Regions from separate parts of the Oceanobacillus sp. CF4.6 genome, predicted to be linked through region 3. Evidence: riboswitches for the same ligand, from Rfam matches in the RefSeq annotation. Region 3 holds a riboswitch; each other region holds the start of a gene.

Region 1 (3,287 bases), on a different contig from region 3:
TGGATAATAAAGGCTTTATTACATTTTCATTGTTTTTCTGTTCCGCGATTTTACTTAATGACATATAGCATGCTTCGCGCGAAGAACAGATCTCTCTTAAATAAGTTATTTTTGAAAAAGTCGAGAATCCTAAAGAAATATTAACCAAGTGGTCGTACACATCGCGACTTGCCTCGGGGAAATCAAGCCAGATTGTTTCAATTTTGCGTTTCGATTCATTAAGATTGGTTGCTTTTCTTGTATTCCTGATCATAACCTTTTGAATCAACTGCTTTAAATATGGATCTTGTTCGAGCTTACTTCGGTCTTTTCCAAATTTATTAATAAACGATTCATAGCTTCCCAAATGTCCAGGTTTTAGAATTGTAATCAAATTAAATATTTCAATCAGACGATTTTGCACGGGGGTTGCGGTTAATAGTAAACAATATTTCTTTTTTAATGCACGGGCAAATTGATAGTTTTTCGTTTTATGATTTTTCAGCTTATGCGCCTCATCAATAAGAATGAAGTCATATTCCATCTCGAGAATCTCACCCTGATTCGGAGGACGTTTTGCAGTATCCAACGAAGAAACAATTACTGAATTATCCTTCCAACTGTAGTTCTTTCGATATGCTACTGCTGGAATATAAAATTTTTCATTCAATTCATTTACCCACTGATTGACAAGGGAAGCCGGAACCAGAATAAGGGCATTACGTACTAAGCCTCGAATCATGTATTCTTTTAAAATGAGTCCTGCTTCGATGGTTTTGCCTAAACCGACCTCGTCGGCCAATATTGCCCTGCCATTCATCCTTTCAATTGCTTGTTGTGCTACTTCGATTTGATGATCTAGAAACTCCATATGTGGAAGATACGCAAGCGAACGCAACCCGTTAAACGATGGGGCAATTGTCGTTAGTTCAGCTTGGTAAGCCATTGAAAAAAGTTCCCAACTGGAAATTTGCTCATCTTTCTCAATGACTGACTCTAGTCGATCTATAAAGGTTAATTCTTTCTCAATGTGAATAGAATCCATATAATAATTCCACTTCCTATTAATAAAATTTGGATTTTACTACAATTTTGTTTCCAATTATGATATAATTCAAAAAGAAATAGATTTTCTTGTTACTGTACATAGTATAACCAAATATGGATTTTTCATCAGCGAATGATTACAAGGGGAGAGCTTACGATTAGTAACGCCGAAGGAGCAAGTTAAGAGCGAATCTCTCAGGCAAAAAGACTCTTGTAGGACGCAACTCTGGAGAGTGTTTACAGTATGTAAACCACCCACGAAGCAAGTATCTGTACGGATTGGCTATTGTTTAAGTGCAGGTATGCAACTTTCTGGTTTAAGGACAGAGATTTCTTCAGTTTGGAAGAGATCTCTATTTTTGTGCATTTTTTTAACTAAAGAACAGGAGCGTGTTGGGATGAGTGAATTGAAACGTACACCTTTATTTCCTGAATATGAAAAACATGGGGCAAAGACGATTGACTTTGGAGGATGGGATCTGCCTGTACAATTTTCCAGCATTAAAAAGGAACATGAGGCAACTCGAACAAAAGCGGGGCTTTTCGATGTATCCCATATGGGTGAAATCTCTGTTCAGGGACAGAAAAGCTTGGAATTTCTGCAACATTTAGTAACCAATGATGTTGCAAAATTAGTTCCCTCTCGTGCACAGTACACGATCATGTGTTATGAAAATGGAGGAACGGTTGATGATCTGATTATTTATATGCTTGCAGTTGACGATTATTTGCTTGTTGTAAATGCAGCAAACACAGAGAAGGATTATGAATGGCTTGTACAAAACAATCAATACAATAGCGATGAGCTTTCCATTACAAACATATCAGATGATTACGTTCAATTGGCACTGCAAGGGCCAGAATCGGAAAAAATACTGCAAAAAGTTACGGAAACAGATTTAAGTGAAATTAAATTTTTTAGATTTATGGATCATGTTTTATTTACAGGTCTGAAGCAGCCTGCAATTGTTTCTCGCACAGGATACACAGGGGAAGACGGATTTGAAATTTATATTGAGAAATCGAAAGGACCCGCATTGTGGAATCTGATTATGGATGCAGGTAATAATACAGGTATTGAACCAATAGGACTTGGCGCCAGAGATACACTTCGTTTTGAAGCAACACTCGCCCTGTATGGTCAAGAATTATCAAAAGATATTACACCTGTTGAAGCTGGTTTGACATTTGCAGTAAAAGTGAATAAAGAAGCAGATTTTATTGGTAAAAATGTATTAAAAGAACAAGTTAGGAATGGGACAACAAGAAAATTGGTAGGAATCGAAATGATTGATAAAGGAATACCGCGTCATGGTTACCCTGTTTGGAAAGATAACGTGGAAATTGGATTTGTCACTTCAGGGACCCAATCACCTACACTGAATAAAAATCTTGGACTCGTATTGATCGATTCACAATTTGCAACAGAAGGTACTGAATTGGAGGTACAGGTAAGAAAACGCACACTTAAAGCTCGAATTGTAAAAACACCATTTTACAAACGAGATAAATAGAGGGGGAACTAGTAATGGAATTTCGTTATTTACCTATGACTGAAACCGACAAACAGGAGATGCTTGATACAATTGGTATTGAGTCAACGGATGAACTTTTCTCAGACATTCCAAACAGCGTACGTTTTCAAGGGGAATTAAATCTGAAGAAACCAGCAAATGAATATGAGTTAAAAAAAGAACTTACTGCGATGGCAAATAAAAATGCAAATTTAAGCGAGTATACTTCCTTCCTAGGTGCAGGAGTATATGACCATTTTATTCCATCTGTCGTGGATCATGTTATTTCACGCTCTGAATTTTATACTGCTTATACACCATATCAGCCAGAAGTCTCTCAAGGGGAACTCCAGGCAATTTTTGAATTTCAGACGATGGTATCCGAATTAACCGGTATGCCTGTAGCCAATTCCTCCATGTATGATGGTGGAACATCACTGGCAGAAGCAGTTAATTTAAGTGCCGCCCAAACGAAAAGAAAAAAAGTACTTGTATCCAAAGCGGTTCACCCAGAATCACGTGCGGTAATTGAAACATATGCAAGAGGTCAAAATGTGGAGATAGTGGAAATTGGATTAAATGACGGTTTAACTGATCTTGATCATTTGGAACAGGAATTGGATGAAACAATTGCAGGTGTTGTTATTCAATACCCTAACTTTTTTGGTCAAATTGAACCACTACAAAAAGTGGAAGAACTAATCAATCAGCAAAAGAAGACAATGTTTATTGTTTCAAGTAATCCAT
Region 2 (3,287 bases), on a different contig from region 3:
CTTCTAATTCCTCCTCATCACGAGTTAACAGCTCTTCTTCAGTTATAATTGGGTAGTTTTTAAATATAAATGAGCAAACCAATCCAACTGTGACTCCAATAACTGCGACAATTACGCCGACTAGGAGGACTTGTATAGGCGGGTTCCAAGCAAAAGTAGATGCAAGTCCTGCAACAACCGAAGCTGTACCTGGAGAATTATTTACCAAACCTGATAAAGCTACTACAATACCTGCTATTCCCCCGTAAATAAAGTTTGTAACGTATATTGGGATTGGATTGGCTGAAATAACATGAGCTTTTGTTAAAGCTTCAATCGCTACTGAAATAGTTTCTTGTGGTGTAGTTAATCCCATTCTACGGAAGAATGTGTAATTCAAGAACCCGGAACCAAAAATGGCCATTGCAGCGATAGCCATTGGTTGACCAGTAAGACCCATAATCGCAGTTAAAGCCATTGAACTAAGCGGAGCTGTAGAAGTAACAGTCAGTACTCCACCTATGATAATTCCCATTACAATAGCTGATTGAGCTTGCGCACTTTCTAGGATACTTCCTACATTCAACAGTATTCCGTCAACAGGTGGAGCAATCAGAGCGGCAATGAAATAAGTTAATGGTGTTGCAATAAAAATAATAGCTAGTAAGTTGATTCCATTAGGGATTTTATCTTGGAACCATCTTACAAGGAATGAAGCAAAATATCCGGCTATAAAACCAGGTAAAATACCCATACCTGCCAGCGGAAGCGATATCATTAATGCATAACCTGGTTGAACTTTCAACGCCATAGCAACCAGCGCACCCGCTGCAATACCGGATAAACTTCCTGCTAAATCACCAATTTCCTGAAAGACAGCAATTCCCAACATATCCCCTAAAACAGAACCGATTAAAGCCTCAATTAAGAAACTAGCTACCGCAGCTGCTGCCAAAGCCCCCATAGCTTTAGATCCATACGGTGCCTTAAACGTAAATAAAGAGAACAACGCTAAAATGACTAAAAGAGAAACTGTACCTATCAATACATCCATCAAATCTTCCTCCTACAATTAAATGATTTTTTGTGTAAATTCAATTTATCAAAGAAAAGAAAACCCTTTCTAAAATATCAAATTAAATGATAATTTTTGTTTTCATCATATTTAACCATTAGTTTGGTATGGTATAACTACTTCTTTAATTTGTCAAACTAGAAAAAAATTAACTAATCTCTTGCAAAATGCTTGCCATATCAAAATTCGTCTGAAAAATCTTTCATGCGTATAAACTTTGTCGTATCGGAAAATTTAAAAAAGACATCTGAACAGGCATTGTCTAAAAAAACGCTGTATTCATTACCCCTAATGAAATTGCCATATGTAATTGATCTTCCGGCATCGCATTTGCGAGTGAATGTGAGAAATGCCAGTAAGTAAGGCCCCCATACAATCCCAGTTATTATTGTGTTATTATCTTTATAGCTTGTTTCCATGTAACACCCCCTTTTATTAACTGTTCCATTGAACGTATATAACCTCCAGTGATGGTAATTTTAGACACAACAAAAAGGACAGAGAAAAAAACATGTATCATGTGCTTTTCTCTGCCCTTCTCTGTCCTTTTACCTGAGAGTTTAGCCCAATAGAAATAGAGCCTTCCCCTTCGGTGACGTATTCACACGTTCTCTCCAGAGTTGTGTCCAGTTGCAGTTTTTTTTACCTGAGAGATTCACCCCAAGGGTCTTCTTTGGAGTTTGCTCCTTCGGCGACTGAACATATATGCTTTCCTGCAACTTTCATCCACTATTAATATAATCCCGATAGCCATTAAGCCAAAAGGAAACGCTTTCAAAATATCATTTCAAACAATAGTACGGTTTAAATAGTAAAGCTACATCCTGTAATACAAGCTTACAAATATTCAGACTAATTATAATTATATACGTGATAATAAAGCTTTCACAATGTTAATACTTGTAATATTTGCAGCTAAAATAATTTTTTTCTAGAAGAATATACTATAAAAAATAGGGTTATCTTTTACAGGTGAGTTTCATCTTATATTAGTTAAACGATTGAATAAAATTTCCAACTTTAATCGGTTTAAGCGTTCCTTTAAATCGATTGCAACATTCATTCGTTTCTGTAATTTTGATTTTACCAGAATTCACAGAATATATCCATAAAAGTATAAATTAATTTTGACCATATCAACCCTAATTTTATTGGATGGGCTGAGCTATTGAGATATTAATCAGTATTTAGAAGATAAAAGATTTAGATAAGATCATCAAGTATCTTGGCCATGTTTGAAGGAGCTTTACCTCATATGTTCGGCTTGCGGAAAGATTGTTCGGTGTTATCAGCAAGGAACTGGGTTTCCTTTTTCGGCTCCCTGTATTATGAGGGGGATATCGTTGTCAGTGTCATTTCAGTTATAGATTCTATTACACGAACGAACCCATATGATACATAAATTGAAACTTATTTACTGGCGCGACTGTTTCAAACTTTTTACTGAATGCTGTAACTGGAGCACTCATTGTTGCGAATACGTATGTCCAAGTGTCAAGAGAATATAGTTCCTTCCAATCTGGGATATTATCAGTTGGCTATTTAATTGCTGTATTATCGATGATTCGTGTCGGTGAAAATATTGCAACGAAGTGGTCCAAGAAGGCCAATGATCTTAGCAAGTCTTTTAGTGGTGGTTGGAATAATGTTAATGACCTTTACAAACTTACCAAACTCGATTTATTCCATTGTTGTTTTTATTAGTTTTACAGTGAGTTATCGTTTATCTGATGAACTGGAATTGTCTGGGGATACGTTTTAACAGTTGTTAATTATATAGAAGGGAGATTTTTAGAATTAGGGAAGGTATGAATTTAACGATGTTTTGGTTACCATAAAGGTCTGCGCATCGTATGGGATTGGACTTTACGCGACACCATCCACAGATACAGTAGTAGCCAATGTTCCGGCAGCGAAGGCAGGAGAGGCGGCAGGTATCTATAAGATGTCTAGTACACTTGGCGGTTCATTCGGCTTAGCAATACCTGTTACTGTCTATAGTGCAGTCGAAAAGACTGGAAATATGGGAGCGGCCGCAAGTATAGGGTTGCTGGCAAATGCTGTTTTTGCTAGACTAGCTTTACTAGCTATAGTAACTATAATTCCAAAAGATAGTGTAAAGAAATCATTAGAATCAGGTATTAACGAACCATTGGAAGATAGGGAGAGTTTGCTCCTCAAAGTTGCAAAAAAAATAAACTAAGAGTTGACAATAATCTGATTTGATAATATT
Region 3 (3,287 bases):
AATGAGGAATTACAAAAGCGATTAAAACAATTGATGGAGGAACACGATTTAGAGAAAAGCTTCGCCCTTAAGGCATTGTACCATTCTGAAGTTGCTGCTGGTGGGAAATATCAAACAGCATATCAAGAACTTGATTAGGGACAAGGTGGTCCTTGTCTTTAGTTAGTCGGTAAAACAGCGATGATGAACCTGTCCCTAGTCCCCTGTATCAGACAAAATTGATAAAAAGAATTGCTGTTATAAGTATGACCGTGATCGTTAATATAAATAGGAGAGAACGTTTCCGGGATATATTCGCCTTTTGCAGATCCTGCCAATTGTTTGGTTTAATACCACTTAACCAAAAAACAATTACAGCCGATAAAAGTATCGAGTAAACGTTGACCATTAATAGAATAAACGGGACAAGAGCTGCAGCCCAATTTCCAGTTCCGAGAATCATACCGAATACAACAGCAGGCGGGAGCAAGGCTACTGAAACCATAACACCTACAAGAGCGCCTGTATTTCTTTTGACAAAAGAAAGTGCGCCTGCAGCACCAGATACGAGCGCTGCAATCACATCAATAATTTGAATGTCTGTCCGTGAAAGGAATTCATCGCTGTAAACGGGTGGATCGAAGGAAAAACTAAATATAGCGGCAATTACTATTGGAATTCCTATTCCAACTAGAGATGTAATAATGGACTGACGTATTAATTTAAAATCACCGAGAACGGAAGCAAATGAAATAGCTGTTACGGGACCAATAAGTGGGGCAATTACCATAGCACCGATGACGATTGCTGGACTGCTTTTTATAATGCCAACCGTAGCAACGATAGCGGAGAAAATAATAAACAAAATATAACTGACACTTATACGGCTTGACCCTTGAACTGTCGTATATAATTCGTGCCGACTTGCTCGCTGCAAGTCCTTTTTTTCATCCTCTTCTTTCTCTTTTTTTCTAGGTAGATATGTTTGTACCGGCAGCAACATAACTTGATAAACGTCTTCACCACCAGGCAACCTTTCCAAATAATCAAGCATTTGTTCTACATCATTGGTCTCTAATAGAATCCGTGTTAAATACTTTTCTTTCTCTTCCTCAGAGTTCCAATAGGAAATAACAGAAAAATGATCCTTTATTTCTTCTATATTTAAAAAGTTCTTAGGGGCATAAATTTCAAGCAACTGTAATGACATAATTTTCGTCTCCCATATACAAAGAAATATTACACCTTATTGTTGCCATTCTTTCTCTTTTCATAATGAATAATCATACTAATCCGCTTTTTTAACCTGAAAACTTCTGCTGTTTAAACATATCCTCAATTGATTGCTAATCCGTTTACTAAAAATGAGGCTTCCTATGATATTTCTATACCATAACGTCCTTTTTGATATTCATAAGAAAACACTTTTGTAACCTAATAAACTATGGAAGATATTCACAATGAAGTAAATAGGGCTAATCGTGCTGTCATAGAAGCAAATTAAATTTATTGTTATATAGTGTTTATAATTGATCTACTTTAAAATACATAATAGAAATTTTGACTGATTAGGAGGAAATTCATTTTATAGGTTGTAATTTAGTGGAAAATTTGATAGGATTATAACAAATTAAAGGTCATATGCAACTGGCGAAACGCGGATAACCGCGAGGGAGCATATGATATCGAAATGTCGTTCGCCTGGGCAGAGGTAAGGGGAGAATTTCCCCTTACCTCTTTGTGCTATTAGGAGGCGATGACATTCTTATATAATTGAATAGTTTAAAAAGCTATGATTGTTGTGGGTCAGACTATAACAGGAGCAGCTTCTGGAGAGGATGCAAGAATAATTGCAACGCCGAAGGGTTCAAGATCTCAGGCAAAAGGACAGAAGAATAACACTTACTTTTATGTTATTTGATGTTTAATGAGATTGGGGAGACCAGTCTCTTTTTTTTATATCTCTTGGTGAAAGAATAATAAGGATGAGGTGTTAACATGAAACGAGTATATAATTTTTCAGCAGGTCCATCTATGCTCCCGCTGCAAGTATTGGAAAAAGCTCAAGAAGAAGTAGTCAATTATAGAAATTCAGGTATGTCTGTAATGGAATTAAGTCATCGTTCCGGACTATTTACGGATATTATAACAGAAGCTGAAAAACTGCTGAGAGAATTAATGGCTATTCCTGAAGGGTATAAAGTGCTTTTTATTCAAGGAGGAGCTTCACAGCAATTTGCAACTGTCCCAATGAACCTGCTTGGTAAAAGTGGAAAAGCAGACTACGTTAATACCGGATCATGGTCAAAGAAAGCAATCAAAGAAGCTAAGAAATTTGGAACTATTCGTGTCATCGCCTCATCAGAGAATGATAACTTTACATATATACCTGCTGTTGACCAGAGTATGATTGATCCAGAAGCAGATTATGTGCATATTACAACAAATAATACAATAGAAGGAACTGCTTATTCAAAGATTCCAGATACAGGGGACGTTCCACTTGTAGCGGATATGTCATCCAATATTTTATCTGAAGAAATCGATGTATCGAAATTTGGTTTAATTTATGCAGGAGCACAGAAGAACATCGGCCCTGCTGGATTGACTGTTGTTATTATTCGGGAAGATTTAATTGGTCGCGCACCGGAAAATTGCCCGGCTATGCTTGATTATAAAACACATAGTGAGAGTGGTTCATTGTATAATACACCACCCACATACGGGATATATATGGCCAAGCTTGTTTTTGAGTGGCTAAAAAATCTCGGTGGTTTAAAGGAAATGGAAAAAATTAACCGAAAGAAAGCACAAATGCTATATCATGCGCTTGAAGAATCTTCTATATTTAAATCACCGGTGCGTAAGGATAGTCGTTCGCTAATGAACATTCCCTTTGTTTCCGATTCTACTGAATTGGATGCTGCCTTTATAAAGGAAGCACAATCTAAGGGACTTGAGACGTTAAAAGGGCATCGTTCTGTTGGAGGTATGCGTGCTAGCATTTATAATGCAATGCCAATAGAGGGAGTTCAAGCATTGGTTACATTTATGAACGATTTTGAAACTAACTACGAACAGAAAGAGGAGAGAAAATGAGCACACTAACATTAGATAAAGTTAAAACAATAAAGACATTGAATAATATCGCAGACAACGGGCTAAATGTTTTCAAAAACGGTGATTATGCAATTGATAATGAATCTGAACATCCGGACGCAATTGTTGTTCGTAGTTTTAATATGCATTCGATGGAATTCGACACTAATTTGAAGGCAATTGCACGCGCTGGAGCAGGTGTTAATAAT

The links. Region 3 has a riboswitch for glycine ahead of serC (3-phosphoserine/phosphohydroxythreonine transaminase). Riboswitches for the same ligand answer to the same signal wherever they lie in the genome.
Region 1: another riboswitch for glycine. It lies ahead of gcvT (glycine cleavage system aminomethyltransferase GcvT); the one in region 3 lies ahead of serC (3-phosphoserine/phosphohydroxythreonine transaminase).
Region 2: another riboswitch for glycine. It lies ahead of ACHABU_RS11455 (hypothetical protein); the one in region 3 lies ahead of serC (3-phosphoserine/phosphohydroxythreonine transaminase).

The regions. Positions count from the first base shown of each region.
Region 1 is NZ_JBIMEX010000001.1:191,210-194,496, reverse strand. It holds gene ACHABU_RS01080 (DEAD/DEAH box helicase) at 1-1,024, opposite strand, end outside; glycine riboswitch at 1,160-1,247, shown strand; gene gcvT (glycine cleavage system aminomethyltransferase GcvT) at 1,425-2,540, shown strand; gene gcvPA (aminomethyl-transferring glycine dehydrogenase subunit GcvPA) at 2,555-3,287, shown strand, end outside.
Region 2 is NZ_JBIMEX010000006.1:156,739-160,025, forward strand. It holds gene ACHABU_RS11450 (PTS sugar transporter subunit IIC) at 1-1,033, opposite strand, end outside; gene ACHABU_RS11455 (hypothetical protein) at 1,234-1,473, opposite strand; glycine riboswitch at 1,585-1,682, opposite strand; gene ACHABU_RS11460 (hypothetical protein) at 3,000-3,257, shown strand.
Region 3 is NZ_JBIMEX010000005.1:157,542-160,828, reverse strand. It holds gene ACHABU_RS10180 (hypothetical protein) at 1-138, shown strand, start outside; gene ACHABU_RS10175 (TIGR00341 family protein) at 209-1,189, opposite strand; ZMP/ZTP riboswitch at 1,613-1,693, shown strand; glycine riboswitch at 1,799-1,880, shown strand; gene serC (3-phosphoserine/phosphohydroxythreonine transaminase) at 1,978-3,078, shown strand; gene ACHABU_RS10165 (phosphoglycerate dehydrogenase) at 3,075-3,287, shown strand, end outside.